DNA from 4 places in the Kitasatospora sp. NPDC058243 genome. Region 2 is predicted to be linked to each of the others. Evidence: riboswitches for the same ligand, from Rfam matches in the RefSeq annotation. Region 2 holds a riboswitch; each other region holds the start of a gene.
The links. A riboswitch is a leader RNA that binds a small molecule or an ion and turns the genes downstream of it on or off. The one in region 2 is predicted to bind cyclic di-AMP.
Positions count from the first base shown of each region.

Region 1: linked by a shared signal. The riboswitch ahead of ACFVX9_RS34055 (transglycosylase family protein) and the one ahead of ACFVX9_RS10990 (transglycosylase family protein) in region 2 are both predicted to bind cyclic di-AMP.
Region 3: linked by a shared signal. The riboswitch ahead of ACFVX9_RS09255 (NlpC/P60 family protein) and the one ahead of ACFVX9_RS10990 (transglycosylase family protein) in region 2 are both predicted to bind cyclic di-AMP.
Region 4: linked by a shared signal. The riboswitch ahead of ACFVX9_RS26475 (M23 family metallopeptidase) and the one ahead of ACFVX9_RS10990 (transglycosylase family protein) in region 2 are both predicted to bind cyclic di-AMP.

Region 1 is NZ_JBHVWW010000076.1:7,988-13,417, reverse strand. Features, by position in the region: gene ACFVX9_RS34065 (septum formation initiator family protein) at 1-3, opposite strand, end outside; gene eno (phosphopyruvate hydratase) at 260-1,546, opposite strand; gene ACFVX9_RS34055 (transglycosylase family protein) at 1,814-2,731, opposite strand; cyclic di-AMP (ydaO/yuaA leader) riboswitch at 2,737-2,904, opposite strand; gene ACFVX9_RS34050 (cytochrome P450) at 3,115-4,422, opposite strand; gene ACFVX9_RS34045 (SDR family NAD(P)-dependent oxidoreductase) at 4,709-5,134, shown strand; gene ACFVX9_RS34040 (MazG family protein) at 5,152-5,430, opposite strand, start outside.
Region 2 is NZ_JBHVWW010000011.1:146,087-151,516, reverse strand. Features, by position in the region: gene ACFVX9_RS11005 (ATP-binding protein) at 1-354, shown strand, start outside; gene ACFVX9_RS11000 (DUF397 domain-containing protein) at 728-991, opposite strand; gene ACFVX9_RS10995 (hypothetical protein) at 1,551-2,528, shown strand; cyclic di-AMP (ydaO/yuaA leader) riboswitch at 2,959-3,119, shown strand; gene ACFVX9_RS10990 (transglycosylase family protein) at 3,106-4,566, shown strand; gene ACFVX9_RS10985 (hypothetical protein) at 4,789-4,989, shown strand; gene ACFVX9_RS10980 (LacI family DNA-binding transcriptional regulator) at 5,061-5,430, opposite strand, start outside.
Region 3 is NZ_JBHVWW010000009.1:86,281-91,710, reverse strand. Features, by position in the region: gene ACFVX9_RS09270 (hypothetical protein) at 1-96, shown strand, start outside; gene ACFVX9_RS09265 (NYN domain-containing protein) at 367-1,728, shown strand; gene ACFVX9_RS09260 (NlpC/P60 family protein) at 1,929-2,963, shown strand; cyclic di-AMP (ydaO/yuaA leader) riboswitch at 3,302-3,451, shown strand; gene ACFVX9_RS09255 (NlpC/P60 family protein) at 3,462-4,607, shown strand; gene ACFVX9_RS09250 (NlpC/P60 family protein) at 4,835-5,430, shown strand, end outside.
Region 4 is NZ_JBHVWW010000046.1:44,498-49,927, forward strand. Features, by position in the region: gene ACFVX9_RS26460 (PP2C family protein-serine/threonine phosphatase) at 1-583, opposite strand, end outside; gene ACFVX9_RS26465 (TetR/AcrR family transcriptional regulator) at 848-1,417, opposite strand; gene ACFVX9_RS26470 (alpha/beta fold hydrolase) at 1,514-2,341, opposite strand; cyclic di-AMP (ydaO/yuaA leader) riboswitch at 2,685-2,843, shown strand; gene ACFVX9_RS26475 (M23 family metallopeptidase) at 2,856-3,689, shown strand; gene ACFVX9_RS26480 (hypothetical protein) at 3,751-4,740, opposite strand; gene ACFVX9_RS26485 (GNAT family N-acetyltransferase) at 4,783-5,355, shown strand.

The DNA of each region.
Region 1 (5,430 bases), on a different contig from region 2:
CAAGCCCGGGATCCTCCAGCCTGCCATCTCCCGTTCCCCTCCTGGTCGCGACGGTGCCCCGCCGTCCACCCTACGGGGTGAACGGCGGGGCACCGGTCAGGCGTGCTCACCGGTCGGCGGAGCGACCGTGCTCGCCGCTCCGAGGAACGGCTGAGCCTGCTGCTCCGCGGAGCGGCTGAGCTTGCTACTCCGCAGAGCGGCTGTGCTTGCTACTCCGCAGAGCGGCTGTGCTTGCTATTCCGCGGAGCGGCTGTGCTTGCTATTCCGCGGAACGGAAGCGCGGGAAGGCGCCGCGGCCGGCGTACTCGGCGGCGTCGTCGAGGATCTCCTCGATGCGCAGCAGCTGGTTGTACTTGGCGACGCGCTCGGAGCGGGCCGGGGCGCCGGTCTTGATCTGGCCGCAGTTGGTGGCGACGGCCAGGTCGGCGATGGTGACGTCCTCGGTCTCGCCGGAGCGGTGCGACATCATGCAGCGGTAGCCGTTGCGCTGGGCCAGCTCGACGGCGTCCAGGGTCTCGGTCAGCGAGCCGATCTGGTTCACCTTCACCAGCAGCGCGTTGGCGGTGCCGGTCTCGATGCCCCTGGCCAGGCGGGCCGGGTTGGTGACGAACAGGTCGTCGCCGACCAGCTGGACCTTGTCGCCCAGCTTGACGGTCATGGCCTTCCAGCCGTCCCAGTCCGACTCGTCCAGCGGGTCCTCGATGGAGACCAGCGGGTAGGCGTCGACCAGCTCGGCGTAGTACTCGATGAGCTCGGCGGCGGAGATGGCCTTGCCCTCGAACTGGTAGGCGCCGTCCTCGTAGAACTCGGACGCGGCGACGTCCAGGGCGAGCGCGATGTCGCGGCCGGGCACGTAGCCGGCCTTCTGGATGGCCTCGGTGATGAGGTCCAGGGCCTCGCGGTTGCTGTCCAGGTTCGGCGCGAAGCCGCCCTCGTCGCCGAGGCCGGTGGACAGGCCGCGCTCCTTCAGCACGCCCTTGAGGGTGTGGTAGACCTCGACGCCCCAGCGGACGGCCTCGGAGAAGGACTCCGCGCCGATCGGGGCGATCATGAACTCCTGGATGTCGACGTTGGAGTCCGCGTGCGAACCGCCGTTGAGGATGTTCATCATCGGAACGGGCAGCACGTGCGCGTTCGGGCCGCCCAGGTAGCGGAACAGCGGCAGGTCGCTGGCCTCGGAGGCGGCGTGCGCCACGGCCAGCGAGACGCCCAGGATCGCGTTGGCGCCGAGCGAGGACTTGTCCGGGGTGGCGTCCAGGTCGAGCATGGCCTGGTCGATCAGGCGCTGCTCGGTGGCGTCGTAGCCGACCAGCTCCGGGCCGATCTGCTCGATGACGGCCAGGACGGCCTTCTCCACGCCCTTGCCGAAGTAACGGTTCTTGTCACCGTCGCGCAGCTCCAGCGCCTCGAAGGCGCCGGTGGAGGCACCCGACGGGACAGCGGCACGACCGGTGCTGCCGTCGTCGAGGCCGACCTCGACCTCGACCGTGGGGTTGCCACGCGAGTCGAGAATCTCACGGGCTACGACGACATCGATGGACGGCACGAGGCATCTCCTTGCGGAAGCAGGGTCCGGCTGACGTTGGGTGCTGCCGGCGGGACGATTGCGGAGTCGTTACGACCAGAGCCTAACCGCCCCGGCCCCCGGGGCCGCGCTGGCCTCGGTCCCGTCTCAGCGTGTGGCCCGGCTACCCACCAGTAGTTCACCTGCTTGCCTGATCGAAGCGGGCGAATACGGGGGAATGCGGGCGAAGGGGGACGGCGCCCGTCCCCCTTCGCCCGCAGGGCGCGGGCCGCTCAGGGCCCGGGCCGCTCAGCCGAGGTGCAGCACCTGGCCGGGCATGATCAGGTTGGGGTTGCCGCCGACGGTGCCGCGGTTGCCGTCGTACACCGAATGCCAGCCGCCGGACACGCCCTGGGCGGCGGCGATCGTCGACAGCGTGTCGCCGGCCCGGACGGTGTAGTCGTGACCGCCCTGCGCGGCGGCGGGCTGCGCGGCCGGGGCGGACTGTGCGGGCTGCGCGGCGCGGGGCGCGTACTGCGGCTGGGCGGCGGGCTGGCCCGCGTACTGCTGGTAGACGCTCTGGTGGCTGGTCCAGTACCAGGCGCCGTTGTTCTGGTACCAGTACACCTTCGCGTCGGCGTCCCAGCCGGCCTTGCCGGAGAAGCCCTGGGTCTGCGGCTGCGTCTGCTGCGGGGCCTGCTGGACGGGCTGCTGGGCGGCCGGCTTCGGGGCGGCCTGCTGGACCGGCTGCTGGGCGGGCTTCGGGGTCTGCGCCTGCTGGGTCGGCTTGGCGGCGGACTGCTTGGCGGGCTTGGCGTCCGTGGAGGTGTCCACGGAGGCCGGGGCGCCGCCCTTGCTCAGACCGGCCTTCTGGGAGCAGACGGGCCAGGCGCCCGGGCCCTGCGAGGCCAGCACCTTCTCGGCGACCGAGATCTGCTGCGCCTTGCTGGCCTGGTTGGCCTGCGGGGCGTAGGAGGTGCCGCCGTACGCCTTCCAGGTGCTGGGCGTGAACTGCAGGCCGCCGGAGAAGCCGTTGCCGGTGTTGATGCTCCAGTTGCCGCCGCTCTCGCACTGGGCGACGGCGTCCCAGGTGGAGGCCGGGGCGGCGGAGGCGCCGGTGGCGGTGAGGAGCGGCATCGCGAGTCCGACGCCGGCCACACCGGCGACGGCGATGGCCTTCTCGGTCTGGGTGCGACGACGGTGGCGGCCAGTTCCAACGAACAGCATGACGAGGTCCCTCTCCGCACGCCTGCGAGGTGAGCTGTCGGGTTCGGACCGGGAGGTGGCCCGGCCGCCGAAAGCGGAAACGATTCCGCTCGGGCGGCTTCACCCCAAGCCGTTGGGGAACGGCAACAAACCTGGTTCCCCCGCCCCTGCCCAGGGTCTGGTCGGTTTCCCGTGACGCGGCGGGCAGGATTCGGCGTTCCGCGCACGAGGTCCGCAGCTGCGAACTCCAGGGAGAGTAGACAGATCATCAGACCAATAACAAGCTCATATCACCGATATCACACACAAATTACGGCGCGTGGTCAATCGCCTACCAACGGCGGCGGTATGTCCGGATTAATGCGGGTTCAGACCTGGCTCCACGACCCGCCGGAGACGCGCCGTCAGCGTGTCGGAGCGTCGGCCGGCGTGACCGGCGTGTGCGGAGAGCGGGCCTCCGGAGTGAATTCGACCGGGAGTTCCCGCAGGCCACGCATGATCAGGCCGCCCCGCCAGCGCAGGTTCTCCGGGTTTTCCGCGAGCCGCAGGTCCGGCAGCCGGGAAAGCAGCGTGGTCAGTGCGCTCCGCCCCTCCAGGCGGGCCAGCGGGGCGCCGATGCAGTAGTGGATCCCGTGGCCGAAACCCAGGTGCGGATTGTCCGTGCGGGCCAGGTCCAGGGTGTTCTCGTCCGCGAACCTGGCCGGATCGCGATCCGCCGCGGCCAGCACCACCAGCACCGGATCGCCCACCGGGATGTCCACCCCGCCGATCGACAGCGGCCGCGTCGCGAAGCGCCACGTCGCCATCTCCACCGGCCCGTCGTAGCGCAGGAGTTCCTCGATCCCGGTGTCCAGCAGCGCCGTCTCGCCGCGCACCACCGACTCCTGCAGCAGCCTGCGCTGCTCCGGGTTGCGCAGCAGCGCGTACGTGCCGTTGCCGATCAGGTTGACGGTCGTCTCGAACCCCGCGAACAGGAGGATGAACGCCATCGCGGCGGCCTCGTTCTCGTTCAGGTGCTCGCCGTGGTCGCTCGCCCGGATCAGGCCCGAGATCAGGTCCTCGCCCGGATCCGCCCGCTTGCGGTGGATCAGCTCCAGCAGGTACGCCCGCATCCGCTTCACCGCCCGCCCCACGCCGCCGCGTTGGCCGCCGCCGTGGCCCGGCTTCGTGTGTCGCAGCATCATCCCGGCCCAGTCCCGGAAGTCGTCCTGGTCCTCGGCCGGCACGCCCAGCAGGTCGCAGATCGCGTAGATGGGGAGCGGGAACGCGAACTCGTGGATCAGGTCCGCCGAACCGCGCTGCGCGAAGCCGTCGATCAGCCGGTCCGTGAGCTGCTGCACCCGCGGCTCGAACTCCGCCACCCGGCGCGGCGTGAACGCCTTCGACACCAGCCGGCGCAGCCGGGTGTGGTCCGGCGGGTCGATGTTCAGCAGATGCGTCATCAAGTCCGCCTGGCGCTCCCCCGGAATTCCCACCCGCCCGGTGCGGTGCGCCTGCTCGCTGTGGTGCGCCGGGTTCTTCGACAGCCTGCTGTCCGCCAGCGCCTGCCGCGCGTCCGCGTAGCGGGTCACCAACCAGGCCTCCACCCCGCTCGGCAGCGTCGTGCGGTGCACCGGGGCGTGCTCGCGCAACCAGGCGTAGGCGGGGTACGGATCGGTGGCGAACTCCCAGGTGAAGAGCTGCGGGGCGGCGGGGTCGGGCTGCACTGGCATGCGTCGACCGTATCCGGTGGGTCGGGGCCGCACCGCCTCCGGCGACCCCGACCGGCGGGGCCGGATCGTCGACACCCGGCGGACGGCCCGCCAACGCTCCGTGGACGCCTCGTGGACGGTCCGTGGACGGTCCGTGGACAGCTCTTGGACAGCTCTTGGCCGGGTGGCGGGCGTGACCCTGGTCACCTGAGGGGTAATCCCTGTTGCGGAGGGTCAGGACCTGCCTACGATCCTCCGCAGAAATCGTGGGCGCCGGTGCGGTGTCGCCCACAGGGAGGAGCAGACCATGCGGGTCAGCGGGTCAGTCGTCGTCATCGCGGTACTCGACGGCGGATCGGGAGCCGAGCTCGCCCGCCGGTTCGCCGCCGCCGGAGCCGCCGGAGTGCTGATCGCCGACCAGCGGGCCGGCGTCGCCGAGGACCTCGCCACCGAACTCGACCGGCCGGGCTGCCCCGTCGTCGGCGTCGGCGGCGACATCCGCCGCCCCAGCGACATCGCCGCCCTCGTCGACACCGCCGAGAAGCACCTCGGCCCCATCGACCTGTTCTGCGTCGCCGGCCCCGACGGCGAGCGGATCGTCTCCCTCGCCGAACTGCCCGCCCGCCTCGACCTCGAACGCCTCGCCGAACTCCTCGCCCTCGTCGGCGAGGCCATCGGCGAAGTCGTCCCCCGGCAGCGGCGGCCGATCGAGAACACCGCCACGGCCGCCTGAGGCCCCGCCCGGGCCCGCTACTCGCCGACCGGCTTGAGGCCCTCGGCCGCGCGCACCGCGTCCCGGTAACCACGCGCGGCCGAGCGCAGCGCCGCGTCCACGTCCACCCCGGCGTCGTGCGCCCGCTGGGCCACCGCCAGCAGCAGCCGGCCCGCCGACTGCACCGTCAGCTCCGCCGGCAGCACGTACGGCTCGTCCGGCACGCCCGCGAAGCCCGCCCGGCGCACCCGAGACACCAGCTTCGCCGCGTACGCCAGCGACGGCAGCCCGGCCGGCACGCCGTCCAGCACCGACTC
Region 2 (5,430 bases):
ACCAACGCACTGCGGCATGCGATCGGCGCACGACCCGACCCTGCGGGTGGCGCCCAGGGCGAGTACGACTTTCCCATACAGCCGACCCCCGAGGGCCGACTGCCGATCCGAATAAGCCTGGTCCACCGCTCTCCCCAGGTGGTCTGCGCGGTGAGCGACCCGAGCTGCATCGGCCCGGTCGCCCGGGAGGCGGACTTCGTCGCCGAGTCCGGCCGCGGACTGCACCTGGTGGAGTCCTTCAGCCGCTCCTGGGGTTGGCACCCGCTGGGCAGCGGCAAGGTGGTCTGGGCCCTGTTCGAGGCGGAGCCGGCCACCGGTTCCGAACTCGGTGGACGGCACCGGCGCTCGGCCTAGCGCCAGGCGGCGCGCGGCCGGCCGAGGGAGGCCCCGGGAGGACCGCACCCCGGGCTCCGCGGGGCGGCTCGACGGGCCTGGCGCAGGTGCGCCACGGGCTCCGGCTCAGTCCTCAGGACGATTCCCACGACGATTGCCGGGCCGGCCCCCCGGACGAGCCGGCCGGACTGACGGCCGGACACCCCGGCGGCCCGACCCCCGTCCGGGCCCCCAACCGTGCGCGGGACCACCCGCCGCGCCTGCGCGCGGTCGGCCGCGAGAGCGCCCGTCGGGAGAACGCCCGTCGCGTGGCCCCGGACCGGCCCCGGACAAGACAAAGGCCGTCGCGGTGTCAGCACCCACGACGGCCCCCCGATGGCAGGACGGCGGCCGGTCAGACCGCCAGGTGGTCGAACTCCCCGTCCTTGGCCCCCAGCAGCAGGGCGGCGATCTCGGCCCGGGTGTAGATGAGCGCCGGCCCTTCCGGGAAGCGCGAGTTGCGCATCGCCACATCGCCCCCCGGCAGGGCCGCGAACTCGACGCAGTTCCCCTGGGAGTTGCTGTGCAGGCTCTTCTGCCAGAGAACCCCCTTGAGGTCGGCGGCCGCCATCCCGTTGTAGGTGTCGTACGAGCCGTGCGTGTCCTGCGAGTCGTGCATAGAAATCTCCCGAAGAGCTCCGGAGTGGTCGTCCAGCGCGGCGCTCCCGGCACCCGCCGAACGAACGGACCGGCCCCGTACCGGCCCGGCACAACGCCTCACTTGACGCGATGATAGCTGCTGTGCACGTGCATCAGCACGGGACATTGCAGGTGCACGAGGCCTTTCACCGGCAGTTCCGAACTCTTCACGGGCCCTTCTCCTGACGGTACGTAAACGGACATAGCCGAGTGAATCGCCAGATTCTCGATAACCGGCCGTGAGCGGTTCCCCGCTGAATGTTGATCTTCAGACGCCCGGAGTCGCGCTGCCGTGACGCTCCGTCAGGCGACCTCCTGGCTGTGAGACATCTCACGCGCCACACAGGCAACTCGACGCCCCGTCGGACACGTCAGGGCTACGAGCGGTGATCGCTCGAAGGCTGGGTGAGATATGTCCGGATTGCGGGCAAACCGCCCGGACGGACACGGCGGGAACGCGGCACACCCGCCATGACCACGTGAAACTCGAACGGCAGCCGAATGCAGGCCTGACGGGCCGATGTCCTACGATCTCCGGCATGAGCACCGCAGCCATCCCGGGCGCGCCACTGCCCGTCCGCACTCCAGGCTCCCGTGCGCGGGGGCGCCACCGCCGCCCCGAGCGCCCCGAGATCCCGGCCGGCTCCCCGGCCCTGGTGCTCGCCGTGCCCGCGACCGCCGGGCCCGAGTCCCGCTCGGTCGTCGAGGAGCTGCTGTCGATCGTCCGCAGCGAGCAGAGCGGCATCCAGACCGCCGTCGGCTACCTCCCGGGCGAAGCCGCCCAGGGGGTCGACAGTGACGACCGCACCGTCGCCGAACTGCTGGCCATGGCCGCCGAGGCCGGCCTGCCCGCGCCGGTCCTGGTGCCGCTGGTACCCGGCCCGCACGGATTCCTGACCGAACTTCACGCCCTCGCCGCGGAGTACGGAGCCCCCGTCACCGACGTGCTCGGCCCGCACCCGCTGCTCGCCGAGGCCGTGCACGTGCGCCTGTCCGAGGCCGGCCTGGCACGCGCCGACCGGGCCCGGCTGTTCGCCATCGCGACCGCCGCGGACGGCGTCGTGCTGACCACCGTCGGCGGCGAGGAGGCCGCTGCCGCGGCCGGCATCACCGGTGTCCTGCTGGCGGCCCGGCTGGCCGTCCCGGTCGTGCCCGCCGCGCTCGACGTGCCGGGCTCGGTCGCCGCGGCCGTCAACCACCTCAAGGAGACCGGCTCCCAGCGCCCGGCGCTGGCACCGCTGGTGATCGGGCCGGAGGCCGACTCCGAACTGCTCGCCACGGCCGCCGAGGAGACCGGCTGCCCGTCCGCGGCGCCGCTGGGCGCCTACCCGACGGTCGGCCAGCTGATCGCCGCCACCTACCTGGCCGCGCTGCCGGCACCCTCCCCCGAGGCCCTGGCGCAGGCCGAGGCCGAGGCGGCGGAGGCCGCCGAGGGCGCGCACGCCGACCACTCCGGCCGGGGCGGTCACGCCGCCCACGCCGCTCGCACCGCCACCGAGGAGTCGGTCGGCCAGTAGCGGTCACCGCACGCGTGAAGGGCCCGGAACGGCTACGTTCCGGGCCCTTCCTGCTTGCCCCGTAAGGGAGTTAAGGGGCGAATAGGTGTGATGTCCGTTCTATCCGCATTTGTTCGCCGCCGCTCGATCCATCCCCCGACGGCCACAGTGTGGACGCACCTCCTTCTCGGCGGGCGGGCCCCGGGGGACCCGACCCGCCGCCACCCGCCTCCTGAAGCACAGACAGTTGCGCACGCCCTTCGCGGCATTGCCGGAAATCGGCCATTTTCGATCATGGCGAGCGAGGGGAACGACCGTTCTCGCCAAACCGTGATGCGCGTCACAGGTGTTTGCAGTTTGAACTTAAGTCTGCTTAACGTGCTCCCCGTTCGTGGCCACACGAACCCAGTTCATCCGCGACGCCGAGTCCTGCCGTCGGATGTCCTGGCAGCGCGAAAACGCACCACGGCAGGAGCGGGGGACCCACAGGTAAGTCGCCCCGGACCGTTCCCCGGAACGATCCAGGGCTAGGGGTGAAGCCGCGCCCACAGCGCGGCCGGGCAACTCCAGCCCGAATCCGACAGCTCACCTCGCAGGCGTGGGAGAGGACTGCGTCTTCATGCTGCCCACCAACGGCACCCGTCTGTCCAGTCGTACCCGACGCGTGATCGCCGCCATCGGCGTCGCGGGCGTCGGCCTCACCATCCCCTGCCTCACCTCCGGCACCGCCTCCGCCGCCTCCGTCGCCACCTGGGACAAGGTCGCCCAGTGCGAGAGCACCGGCAACTGGAGCATCAACACCGGCAACGGCTTCTACGGCGGCCTGCAGTTCACCTCCAGCACCTGGGCCGCCTTCGGCGGCACCGCGTACGCCCCCCAGGCCAACCAGGCCACCAAGGACCAGCAGATCGCCGTCGCCGAGAAGGTCCTCGCCTCGCAGGGCCCCGGCGCCTGGCCGGTGTGCTCGGTCCAGGCCGGCCTGACCAAGGGCGGCACCCCGGCCACCGTCGACACCTCGGCCGGCTCGACCACCGGCTCGGCTGCCAGCTCGACCGCCACCAAGCCCGCCGCGAAGCCGGCCACCCCGGCCACCCCGGCCGCCAAGCCCGCACAGAGCCAGGCCCCGGCCACCCCGGCCGCGAAGCCCGCACAGAGCCAGGCCCCGGCCACCCCGGCCACCCCGGCCGCGAAGCCCGCCAAGCCGGCCGCACCGGCCCAGGACCAGGCACAGGCCCCCGCCGACTCCGCCAACGGCACCTCGGCGCAGAAGGGCCAGAACCAGGCCCAGAACAGCGCCCAGCCCCAGGGCGACGACTACACCGTCACCTCCGGCGACTGGCTGTCCTCGATCGCCGACAAGCACAACCTCCAGGGCGGCTGGCAGCGGCTGTACGAGCTCAACCGCGGCACCCTGACCGAGGGTCCGGACACCATCTACCCGGGCCAGCGCCTCTCGTTCAAGGACGGCGGCCAGGCCCAGCAGTCGGCTCAGACCGACCAGTCCGGCTCGGACTTCACCTGGTTCGACCGCTCGCAGAAGTCCGGCCAGACCTCCAACGGCGCCGCCGTGAACGCCAAGCCGACCGCCCAGCCGCAGGCCCCGGCCCCGGCCCCGGCCCCGGCCCCGGCCCCGGCCGCCAAGCCGGCTTCCAAGCCGGCCGCCCAGGCGCAGACCCCCGCTCAGACCCCGGCCGCCACCGGCAGCATGGCCGCCGCGGTCTCCTTCGCCCAGTCGAAGGTCGGCCAGGCGTACGTCTACGGCGGTACCGGCAACGGCGGTTGGGACTGCTCCGGCCTGACCCAGGCCGCGCTGCGCGCCGCGGGCGTCTCCGTCCCGCGCGTCGCCGCCGACCAGGCCGCCGCCAGCACCCGCGTCTCGCTGGACAGCCTGCAGGCGGGCGACCTGCTGTTCTGGTCCAACAACGGCCAGAACTCCGGCGTCTACCACGTCGCGATCTACATCGGCGGCGGCCAGTACGTCGAGGCCGCCAACCCGAGCTCGGGCGTGCGCCTGCAGACCGTCGCCAACTGGGCGCCGGACTTCGCCGGCCGGGTCTGAGCACGACCCGCGGGTGACAGCTGACAACTGACGGCTGACAGATAACAGATTTCAGATAACAGATTTCATCATCTGTTATCTGTCAGTCGCCGCCCGCCCCGGCGGTCGCCCGGCGCCGTAGGAAGGCCGCCGGCAGACCGCCGGGCAGGACCGCCCGAGGCCATGGTCAAAGCCCGCCCCCAGCGGGCATGCTGCTGCTCCGGCACCCGAGGAGGAGTCACCATGGCCCAGGTCACCGTCACACTCGACGCCAACCTCGCGATCGACGCGATGATGCTCTCCGGCACCAAGAACCCGCAGGACGCCGTCGAACTCGTCCTGCGCGACTACCTGGCCCGCGGCCGCCGCACCGAGACCCGCACCGGCGACGCCACCGACGGCCAACGGCTCACCGAGAGCCGCCCCACGGACCACGAGGGCTGACCCGGCACCCGGGCGGCACGCAACGGGCCCCGGAGAGCAACAGCTCTCCGGGGCCCGTCCGTTGACCGTCCTCAGCGCGCGCAGGCCCCCGTGGAGCCGCGCATGACCAGCTCCGGCTGGAACATGAACTCCCCGCGCTGGACCGCGTTCCCGCCGACCTCCTCCAGCAGCGCGTCCACCGCCGCGGTCGCCATCGCCTCGACCGGCTGGCGGATCGTGGTCAGCGGCGGCTCGGTGAAGGCGATCAGCGGCGAGTCGTCGAAGCCGACCACCGAGACGTCGTGCGGCACCGACAGTCCACGCTGCCGCACCGCCCGGATCGCCCCGAGCGCCATCATGTCGCTGCCGCAGACGATCGCCGTGCAGCCCTTGTCCAGCAGTGCGCCGGCCGCCGCGTGCCCGCCCTCCACGCTGAACAGCGTGTGGTGGACGAGTTCCTCG
Region 3 (5,430 bases), on a different contig from region 2:
TCGGTGCGCTGCCGCTGGTGCAACGCCGTGGACCAGGTCGAGCTGGTGGCCCGTCCGGGTGCCGAGAGCGCGGAGGCCTCCGCCGAGCAGGGTTGACGCCCGACGGCGCGGGGGGCGGGTGCGCGGCGCGCCTGCCCGCCGCGCTGGGACAATACAGACAGGACGCGCGGAGCGTGACGACAGGGCGGCGGCCGCGGGCCGTGACCCCGTAGGACCAGGATCGGAGCCGAGGACGTGGTGGACGCAGCGAGGGAGCCCGCCGAAGCGCAGGGGCTTCAGCCTGCTGCCGCCGCGCAGGCGCAGGCCGCCGACGCGGCCCCGTCCGGGCCCGCGGCCGTCGGCGAGGCGGCGGGTTCCGATGCGTCGGTGGGCTCCGGCGAGGCGGTGGGTTCCGGCGAGGCGGTGGCGGAGCGTGCTGCCGAGAAGCTGGACCGGCCGCTGCCCGAGGGCGTGCGCCGGCGCGTGGTCGGCCTGGCCTCGGACGCGCTCGGCGGGCTGCCGCCCGGCGAGCTCCCGCAGAGCCTGCGCCAGTACGTCAAGTTCACCCCGGCCCGGCGGGCCAAGTACGCGGCCACGGCGCTGGCCGCGGCGCTGGAGTCGGAGCCGGCGTTCCGGGTGCGGATAGCGGAGCGGCTGAGGCTGGGCCAGCCGGACCTGGTGAAGGCGTTGGAGTCGGGCAGCGTCCCGGGCGCCGCCGATCCGATGGACGTCGCGGCCGCCGCCTACCTGGTGCGGTCGGCTGGCTGGAGCCGGCTGGTGGCCGAGGCCGGGGAGGAGGCCGAGCGGGCCGGCGCCGAGGGCGCGGCCGCCGAGGCCACCCGGCTGGTGGAGAAGTTGCAGGCGGAGCTCGCCGAGCTGCGGTCAGCGGCCCGGGCGGACCTGGAGCGGCAGCGTGCGGAGTCCGAGGACGTCCGCCGGGAGGCCGAGTCGCTGCGGAAGAAGGTGCGCTCGCTGGAGAGCGACACCCGCCGGGCGCAGGCCGAGACCAGGCGGCTGACCGCCGAGCTGGAGGCCGCGAGGGCGCAGGCGGCCACCGAGCGCGGCGCCGCGGAGTCCGAGGCGCGGCGGCTGCGGCACCGGGTCGGCGAGCTGGAGACGGCGGCCGAGCAGGGCCGCCGGTCGGCCCGCGAGGGCCGCAGCGTCGAGGACATGCGGCTGCGGCTGCTGCTGGACACGGTGCTGCAGTCGGCGCAGGGGCTCCAGCGGGAGCTGGCGCTGCCGGTCTCCCAGATCCGGCCGGGGGACCTGGTGGAGGCGGTGGTGCCGGGGGCGGCCTCGCCGCACGACGTGGCCCGGCGCGGTCTGGCCGACGACGATCCGGCGCTGCTGGACCAGTTGCTGGCGATCCCGCAGGTGCACCTGGTGGTGGACGGCTACAACGTGACCAAGACGGGCTATCCGACGCTGCCGCTGGAGCAGCAGCGGATCCGGCTGCTGGGCGGGCTGGCGATGCTGGCCCAGCGCACGCAGGCGGAGGTCACCTGCGTGTTCGACGGGCAGGACCTGGACGTTCCGGTGATCATGGCGCCACCGCGGGGGGTGCGGGTGCGGTTCAGCCGGACCGGCGAGACCGCGGACGAGCTGATCCGCCGTCTGGTGCGGGCCGAGCCGCAGGGGCGTCCGGTGGTGGTGGTGTCCACCGACCGGGAGGTCGCGGAGGGCGTGCGGAAGGCGGGCGCGCGCCCCGTGGCCTCCGTTCTGCTGCTGAACCGGCTGGCGCGGCCCTGACGGCTGCCGCGACGGAATGACGCCTGGTCAGCGCCCGGTTTGCGGCGGTGTGCACATCCGGTGAAGCCTGCGGGGGAAGTGGAGTTCACGCCTTCGGGGGAGTGGCAAAACCCGTGGATCTTCCCTAGGGTGTGGCGTCAAACCTATTTTCCGGATTCTCACCTGATCGGGTGAGGCCGATGGAAGAAGGAGCAATTCCCTTGGCCTCCCACCGCCGTCCCAAGCAGCCGAGCCGCGCCCGGGTCTCCGTGCTCACCGCTGCCGCGGCGACCGCGGTCGCCCTCTCCGCGCAGGTCGCCGCGCACGCCGCGCCCCAGCCCAGCAAGAGCGACGTCAAGGCGCAGATCGACCAGCTCCAGCAGGACCAGGAGCAGGCGGCGGAGAAGTACAACGGCGCCAAGGAGCGGGCCGACCAGCTCCGCAAGCAGTCCGACCAGCTGCAGGACAAGGTGGCCCGCAGCCAGGACGAGATGACCCAGCTCCAGACCGGCCTGGCCGGCGTGGCGGGCGAGCAGTACCGCACCGGCGGCATCGACCCGTCCGTCCAGCTGATGCTCTCCTCGGACCCGTCCGGCTACCTGGAGAAGGCGTCCAGCGCCCAGCAGGCCAGTGCCAGCGAGTCCGAGGCGCTCAAGGCGCTGCTGGACCAGCAGCGCCGGCTGGACCAGGAGAAGTCCGAGGCCGCCGCCGTCCTGGCCTCGCTCGACTCCACCACCAAGGACCTGAACCAGGCCAAGACGGACGTCAACCAGAAGCTCAAGGCCGCGCAGGACCTGCTGAACTCGCTCAGCGCCTCCGACCGCGCCGCGCTGCGGGCCCAGCAGCAGCAGGACGACCGCGCCTCGCGCGGCAGCGACCGCGCCGACCTCGGCAGCCTCCCGCAGGCCGGCGGCTACGCGGGCGTGGCCGTCGCCAAGGCGATGAGCAAGCAGGGCTCGCCGTACGTGTGGGGCGCCACCGGCTCGACCACCTTCGACTGCTCGGGCCTGATGGTCTGGGCGTACGGCCAGGCCGGCGTCTCGCTGCCGCGTACCTCGCAGGAGCAGGGCAACGTCGGCACCAAGGTCACGCTGGACCAGGCCCAGCCGGGCGACCTGGTCATCTACGGCCCCGACCGGCACCACGTCGGGATGTACATCGGCAACGGCATGGTGGTGCACGCGCCGCACACCGGCGACGTGGTGAAGGTGATGAAGGTCGACGCGATGCCGATCAACACGATCCGCCGGGTCTGACGGTCCGACACGCCCGAAGGGCCCCGTCCGGGCCTGTGATCCACGCCACCCTCCGGCCGGGGGTGGCGTTCGGGTTTTGTCCGCCGCGCGAGTCCCCGGTGAAGACTGATCAGCTTTGCGTACGGCGGTGATCACTATGTGTCATATTCACAAAAGAACTTTGGTCTTCTTCCGTCTTTTTTCTGACAAGGATTTGAACGGATCACGGTTCAGTTACTAGGGTCGTGCCCCGAACCACCGCACTCCCGATCGCCCAGCCAGGGTGACGGCGGTGGTTTCCGTCGAGTTCGTGACGCAGCGGGGCGGGCCCAGTGCCTGCCCGACGGGGAGCCCAGCAGTCGGGGGTGCTGTCGAACGGAGCCGGGGAACCACGTTCCTCCGGGGTGAATCGGCGCCAGGTCGGCCGGTGGAACGGCCGTGAGGCGTCGTAGGGCACGCTTCCGGCCCGAACCCGTCAGCTCACCCGGTAGACGGCGTAGGAAGAAGGAGTCCGCCTTCGTGGCGTCCCATCGTCGTCCCAAGCCCGCTAGTCGCACCCGGGTCTCGATCATGACCGGCTTCGCCGCCGCGGCCGTCGCGCTGTCCGCGCAGTCCGGCGCCCACGCCGACCCGCAGCCGACCAAGGACCAGGTCAAGGAGCAGGTCGACCAGCTCAACGAGCAGGCCGAGGTCGCGACCGAGAAGCTCAACGCCGCCCAGGAGAAGCAGCAGCAGCTGCAGAAGCAGGTCACCGACCTCCAGGACCAGGTGGCGCGGCAGCAGGGGCAGGTGACCGACCTTCAGGGCGGCCTGGCCGAGATCGCCGGCGAGCAGTACCGCAACGGCGGCATATCGCAGACCGTCCAGCTGATGTTCTCCGCCAGCCCGGACACCTTCCTGAGCCAGGCCGACACGCTGAACCAGGCCGGCGGCACCCAGAAGGGCCAGCTCAAGCAGCTCCAGGACGAGCAGCGCAAGCTCGACCAGGTGCGCTCCGAGGCCCAGGGCAAGCTCGCCGAGATGGAGACCACCACCCAGCAGCTGAAGAGCGCCAAGGACGAGGTCCAGGGCAAGCTCAAGGCCGCGCAGGACCTCTTCAACACCCTGTCCGAGCAGGAGCGCCAGGCGATCCGCGCGGCCGAGGAGAAGGCCGCCGCCGAGGCCAAGGCGAAGGCCGACGCCGCCGCGAAGGCCGCCCAGCAGCAGGCGGCGGCCCAGCAGGCCGCCGACCGCTCCTCCCGCGACAACAGCCGCACCGACCTGAGCGCGTCGCAGGCCCCCGCCGCGCCGGTCACCAAGCCGAGCGCCGGCAGCTCGCGCGGCGCCGCGGCGCTGTCCATCGCCGCCTCCAAGATCGGCAGCCCGTACGTCTACGGCGCCTCCGGCCCCGGCTCCTTCGACTGCTCGGGCCTGATGGTCTGGGCGTTCAACCAGGTCGACGTGGCGCTGCCGCGCACCTCACAGGAGCAGGCCCACGCCGGTACCCGGATCGGCACCGACCTCTCCCAGGCCCAGCCCGGCGACCTGCTGATCTTCTACGGGGACGCCCACCACGTCGGCATCTACGCCGGCAACGGCCAGGTGCTGCACGCGCCCAAGCCCGGTGCGTCGGTCCGCTACGAGGCGGTCGGCAACATGCCGCTGACCTCCATCGTGCGGGTCTGATCCCCGCGCAGGCCCTCCCAGGCCCGGCCTTCCACCACGGAAGGCCGGGCCTGCGGCTTTTCCGGCGCCTCGGACTGATGTCCGATTACGGGTCAAATATTCGGGTTGGCAGGGGTTTGGACTCGGTTGCCCGGACTCGCTAACGTCTGCCACCGGACTCCGCTTCCAGGGCCGCCCGCGTTGGTGCGGCGGCGGGGCCCCACCGCCGGATCGGAGCCGCTGCCGCCATGCCCGTGCACCGTCGTCCCCAACTGCTCGCCCGTGCGCTGGTGCTGACCGCGGCCGCCACCACCGCCCTGGGCGTGACGGCGGGCGGCAGCGCCCAGGCCGCCCCCGCCGCGCCGGACACGCCCACCCGCAAGGACGTCAAGGCGCAGGTGGAACAGCTCTACGGCGAGGCCGAGCAGGCGTCCGAGAAGTACAACGCCGCCCTGGAGACGCAGCAGCGCCTCCAGGGCGAGACGACCGTCCTCCAGGGCGAGATCGCCGTCGCCCAGGACCAGCTCAACCAGTTGCGCGGCGACCTCGCCACCGTGGCCGGCGCCGAGTACCGCGGCGGCGGCATGGCCCAGACCGTCCAGCTGATGCTCTCCACCGACCCGGAGGGCTACCTGTCCCGGGCCCGCACCCTCGATCAGGCCGCCGAGCGGCAGCAGGAGACCCTGCACGAACTGGCCACCCGCCAGCGCCGACTCGACCAGCGCCGCACCGAGACCGCCGGCAAGCTCGCCGAACTCGACCAGGCCCGCCGCTCGCTCGCCGACAGCAAGCAGCAGATCCAGCAGCGGCTCACCAAGGCCCAGCGGCTGCTGAACAGCCTGGG
Region 4 (5,430 bases), on a different contig from region 2:
GGGCCGCCGCCCGGCTGCCCTTGCCCGACACGTCCACCAGCAGCAGTTCCAGCAGATCCTCCTCGGGGCGGTGCGCGCACAGCAGGAAGTCACCCGAGAACGAGGTGTCGCCGGCCGGCGCCAGCGCACTGTCGAAGTGCCAGTCGAGCAGCCGCTCCGGAAGCCGGGCCAGTGCCCGGGTGTGCTCGGCCAGCTCCAGCAGCATCGAATCGCCCTGCGTCCCGCGCAGACCCAGCCGGTGCCGGAACCGGTTCGCGGCCAGCACCGTCACCGCGGTCGCGGCCAGTACCAGCGTCACCCCGATCCGCACCCCGAGCGGATCCCGCACCACCGCCCCCAGCACCCCGCCGGCCAGCGCCGCGCACACCAGCACCAGCAGCTGCCCGCGCCGCAACAGCAGCCCGCCGACCACCAGCGGCAGCACCAGCGCCGACGGCGGCCAGCTGTACGGCAGCACGATCGGCAGGACGCTCAGCACCGCCGTCACCCCGAGCAGCACCCCCAGCGCGTACCGCGCGGCCCGGGCGTTCCCGTCCAGCAGCCGCAGGTACCACCGCCGCGCCCTCGCTATCGGTGCGGGCACGTGGACCTCCGCCAAGGGGTCGGCGGTCCCCTGTCATGACCACCAGTCAGCCCGGCCACACTAACCCGTCCACCCCCACCACCCCCAGGCCGCTGCCTGCCCGCCGCACGGGAAGTCGGCGGGTCCGACTTCTCGCGCATGTGTCACCCGGGGCGCTGGCCGTTCCGTCGTCGTGGGAGGCCGGGCGGGTCGTGCCGCGGCCGGTGCGGTGGCCGGGCGGGTCGTGCCGCGGCCGGTGCGGTGGCCGGTGCGGTGGCCGGTGTCTCAGGGGGTGGGCCAGGTGCGGAGGCCGGTGGTGAGGAGGGTGATGAGGCGGCTCTGGGTGGTGGCCAGGTCCTCGGCGAGCTGGAAGCCGCCGCCGATGGAGAGGGAGGCGAAGCCGTGGGCGACGGAGCGGACGGTGCGGGCGGCGTGGATCGCCTCCGCGCCGTCGAGGCCGTACTCCCGCAGGACGGCGATGATCACCCCGACGAGCCGGCCGGCCGCGCGGGTGAGGTCGTCGTCCGGCTGCGGGGCCTGGGGGAGGGCGTTGTAGCGGTGCGGGTGCTCGGTGGCGTACGCGTGGTAGGCGCGCAGCACGGTGGCGACGGCGTCGTCCCCGCTGCGGCCGACGGCGGCCTCGGCGAGCCGGTCGGCGAGTTCCTCGGTGACCCGGACGGCGATGAGCCGCCGCAGTTCGGTGAGGCCGCCGCTGACGTGCTTGTACAGCGACGGGGTGGCGACCCCGGCCCGGGCGGCGACGGCGGCCAGGGTGAGGGCGTCGGTGCCCTGCTCGTCGATGAGGGTGAGGGCGTGGTCGACGACCTGCTCGGGGGTGAGTCCTACTCGGGGCATGGTGTGGGCTCTCCGTCGGTGGAAGGCGTACGTGGCGGGGTGGGGCGGGGCGTGTGGGCGGGTGGGGCTGACGTGGGCGGACGGGGTGGGCGGGGCTCAGGCGAGTTCGGCGAGGAAGGGCAGCAGGGCGCCGGCGGTGGCCTGCGGGTTGTCGGCCATCGGGTAGTGCCCGGATCCGTCGATCATGACCTTCCGCGCGTTGAGCGCGGCGGCCTGCCGGTCGGCGACGGCTTCCGGCTTGGGGAAGTCGGGGTCCTTGCTGCCCATGATGACGAGCGAGGGGCAGCGGACGGCCGCGGTCCAGCCGACGGGCGCGGAGTCCCCGCCGACGTGTCCGCGGGTGGCGGTCTTGCGGCCGGGGGTGCGCATGGCGGCGACGAGTCCGGCCACGTACGTGTCGAAGTCGGCGGGCTTGGCGCCCGGGTAGGCCAGCTTGCGGTGGTAGAGGCCCCAGAAGGCGGGCGAGTGGACGGTCAGGGTGCCCATGACGCGGAGGGCGCCGCGCATGAGGGCGCCGGGCGGGGGGTTCTCGACGAAGGCGTCGATCAGGGCGATGCCGGCGACCCGCTCGGGGGCGTCGCCGGCGGCCTTGACGACCGTCGCGCCGGTGTAGGAGTTGCCGACCAGGACGGCGCGGTCGATGCCGAGGTGGTCGAGCAGGGCGAGGACGTCGGTGGCGATGGCGGCGGGGGAGTAGTCGTCCCAGACGATCGAGGATTCGCCGAAGCCGCGCAGGTCCATGGTGATGACCCGGTGGCCGGCGGCGGCCAGCAGCGGGTGGAGGTGCCGGTAGGCGGCGCGGGTGTCGAGCATTCCGGGGAGCAGCACGACGGGGGTGCCGTCGCCCTGCCGGGTGTCGTCGTAGGCGAGGCGGCCGCCGGTGACGTCGAGGTACTGGGTGGTGGGGGCGCTGGTGGCGTTCATGGTGGGCCTCCGGGGGCTGCCGGTGCGGGGCTTCGGCGGTGCTGCCGATAGCCATAAAGCTAAGGCTAATAGCCTTAGCCGTCAAGCCTTCGCGCCCTGTGGAGCGGGGGAGGTTGGCGGGGAGTGCCTGAATGAAGGGCCGTCCGTTGACGTCCGATCACGTGAGGTGGCGTCAATGGTGTTCAAGCGTGCCCAAGGGGCCCAAGGGGGACAAAACGCCCTTCGCGTCCCAGAGCGCCCCGTCCGTCTCCGGTCGTCCCGGGCGAACGGCTTGGAATCAGGGCCTCCTAGGATTAACGTTTGATAACGCAGCGCGGTCCTCAACGCCGTACCCAGACGGCACCGTGCGCCGTCGCCTAATCCCGCCGACCGGCCTCCGGGCAGGTCAGGGAGCCGGGGAACCACGTTCCTTGGGGTGAATCGGCGGGGCTCCGGCCCGGCCGTAGGAGACCTTCCTGCTCCGAACCCGTCAGCTAACCCGGTAGGCGCGAAGGAAGGAAAGGAGCGCGCCTCCGTGGCGTCGACGCACACCCCGGCACACCCGGCCGGCCTCGCAGCAGGTACCCGGCTCCTCGACCACCCCGGCCCGGACGGCCCCGAGTACGCGGGCCCGGAGGCCGAGACCAACCGGCACCGGATGCCGCGTCAGGTCCGTGGGACCTCCCCGCTGCTCGGCGTCACCGCCGTCGCCGCCACCCTGGGCGCCACCGGCTTCGCCTCCGCCACCCCGGCCGCCGCCCCCGCCATCGAGACCCCGGACGAGACCCCGGTCGCCCTCTCCGCCGACCCCGGCCTCGCGCTCGCCGCCCGCATCCAGCTGCAGGCCGACAGCCAGCGCACCGCCGCCGAGGAGGACGCCCGCGTCCAGGCCGCGAAGGAGGCGGAGGCCAAGGCCGCCGCCAAGGAGGCCGAGGCCAAGCGGGCCGCCGAGGAGGCCGAGCGGGCCAAGGCCGCCGCCCTCACCCTGCCGGTGCGCGACTACCACCTCACCGCCCACTACGGCCAGAGCGCCCGCTACTGGGCCCACCTGCACACCGGCCTGGACTTCGCCGCCGACACCGGCACCCCCGTCTACGCGGTCGGCCAGGGCACCATCACCTCGGCCGGCTGGTCCGGCTCGTACGGCTACCGGATCGTCGAGACCCTGCCCGACGGCACCGAGATCTGGTACTGCCACCTCTCCTCGATCATCAAGGGCTCCGGCAAGGTCGGCTCCGGCCAGCAGATCGGCAAGGTCGGCGCCACCGGCAACGTCACCGGCGCGCACCTGCACGTGGAGGTCCGCCCCGGTGGCGGCGCCCCCGTCGACCCGGAGACCTGGTTCCAGCAGCGCGGCCTCAACCCCTGACGCACCCGCGAAGCCCCGGCCGCCGGAACCGAAAGGCACCGGCGGCCGGGGCTTCGCCGCGTCACTCCCGAGCCTGGTCCGCCGGGTCCGCCGGGTCCGTCGGGTCCGTCGGGTCCGTCGGGTCTGCCTGGTCCGCCGGGACTGCCGATCCCGCCAGCTCCTCCAGGCGGGCGTCGAACTCCTCCTGCGCCAGCCCCGCCAGGTACGCGTCGATCTCCTCCTGCCCCGGCTCCGGCGCGAGGTCCGGGAACTCCTCCACCAGCAGTCGCGGCAGCCCGGGCACCGTCCACTCCCCGTACAGGTCGAGCGCGGCCTCCACCGCCGCCTCCTCGAACGCCCCGAAGTCCCCGGCCAGTTCGTCCGGCATCGGCCGCCCCAGCGCGGTCAGCTCGGTCAGGTTGCGGTAGCTGCGCCGCATCAGGCCCTGCTCCAGCAGCCGGCGCGCGCCGTCGGTGGCCATGCCGACCGAGATCACCCGGGTCGGGCTCCATCCCTGCTCGTCCACCTCGTCCAGCCAGCCGGTCTGCGCCAGTGCGGCGAACCTGGCCAGCCGCTCCTCCTGCGCCAGCTCCCGGAAGCCGGTCAGCCACTCCCGCACCGCCTCCGGATCCGTGACGTCCGCCCCGTACGCGTGCAGCAGCAGCGCGTACAGCCGGGGCCAGGTCACCAGGTCGGCGCGGCGCAGCAGCCCGGCCGCGACCTCCCCCTGCCACTCGGCCTCGGCGTGCAGCCGCTCCTGGCGCTTGGCGTTGAGCCGCTTGGCGGCCCGCTGGTGGTCGGTCAGCAGCCGGACGGCGGCGCCGTACGCGAACGGGTCCGCCTCCGGTTCGGGTTGGACGTACAGGTAGAGCCGCTCGTACAGCAGGTGCTCCACCGCGTTCGAGGTCAGTTCGGGCCAGCCGTCGTGCATCCTGCCCTCGCCCAGCTCCAGCAGGGCCAGCACCGCGCGCAGCGGCGCTTCGGCCACCGGGGTGCGGTCCTCTTCCGCCGCCCAGGCGAGCAGGTCGGCGGCCCTGGTGCGCGGGGCGAGCCGCAGGTCTTCGTCGTTCATAGCTCGAACGGTAACCGCTGGCCGGGAGTAGGGTCGGCTGCCATGGTCCCCGTACGACTCACCGGCCCCCGGCTGGCCATCCGCGAGTATCACCACACCCCCGGCGACGTGGACGCGCTGCACGGGCTGTTCGGCGACCCGGAGGTCACCCGCTACCTCCCCTTCGAGCCGCGCGACCGCGAAACCTGCGCCGACCAGATCGAGCTCTACCTGGAGGAGGCGATGGCGCCGGAGCGGGACACCTACCGGCTGGCCGTCACCCGGCGCGACGACGCCGAGGACCCGGTGGACGCCGTGCCGATCGCCCACGCCTCCCTCACCCTCGGCAAGCACCGCTCCGCCCACCTCGGCTACGTGCTGGGCCGCGACGTCTGGGGCCGCGGCTACGCGGGCGAGATCGCCGGCCTGCTCTGCGAGCTCTCCTTCGAGGCCCTCGGCGTGCACCGGCTGGCGGCCCGGGTCGACGTGGACAACGCCGCCTCCGCCAAGGTGCTGCTCCGGCTCGGGTTCCAGCTGGAGGGGCGGGTCCGGCACGACCTGTACAAGGGCGGCGCCTGGTCCGACTCGTACCTGTACTCGCTGCTCGCCGACGAGTGGACCGGCGCGACCGGCTGACGGCCCGGCGTGGACGTCCGGCGTGGACGTCCGGTGCGGACGTCCGACGCGGACCTGGGGGCAGGCCGGGGGGTT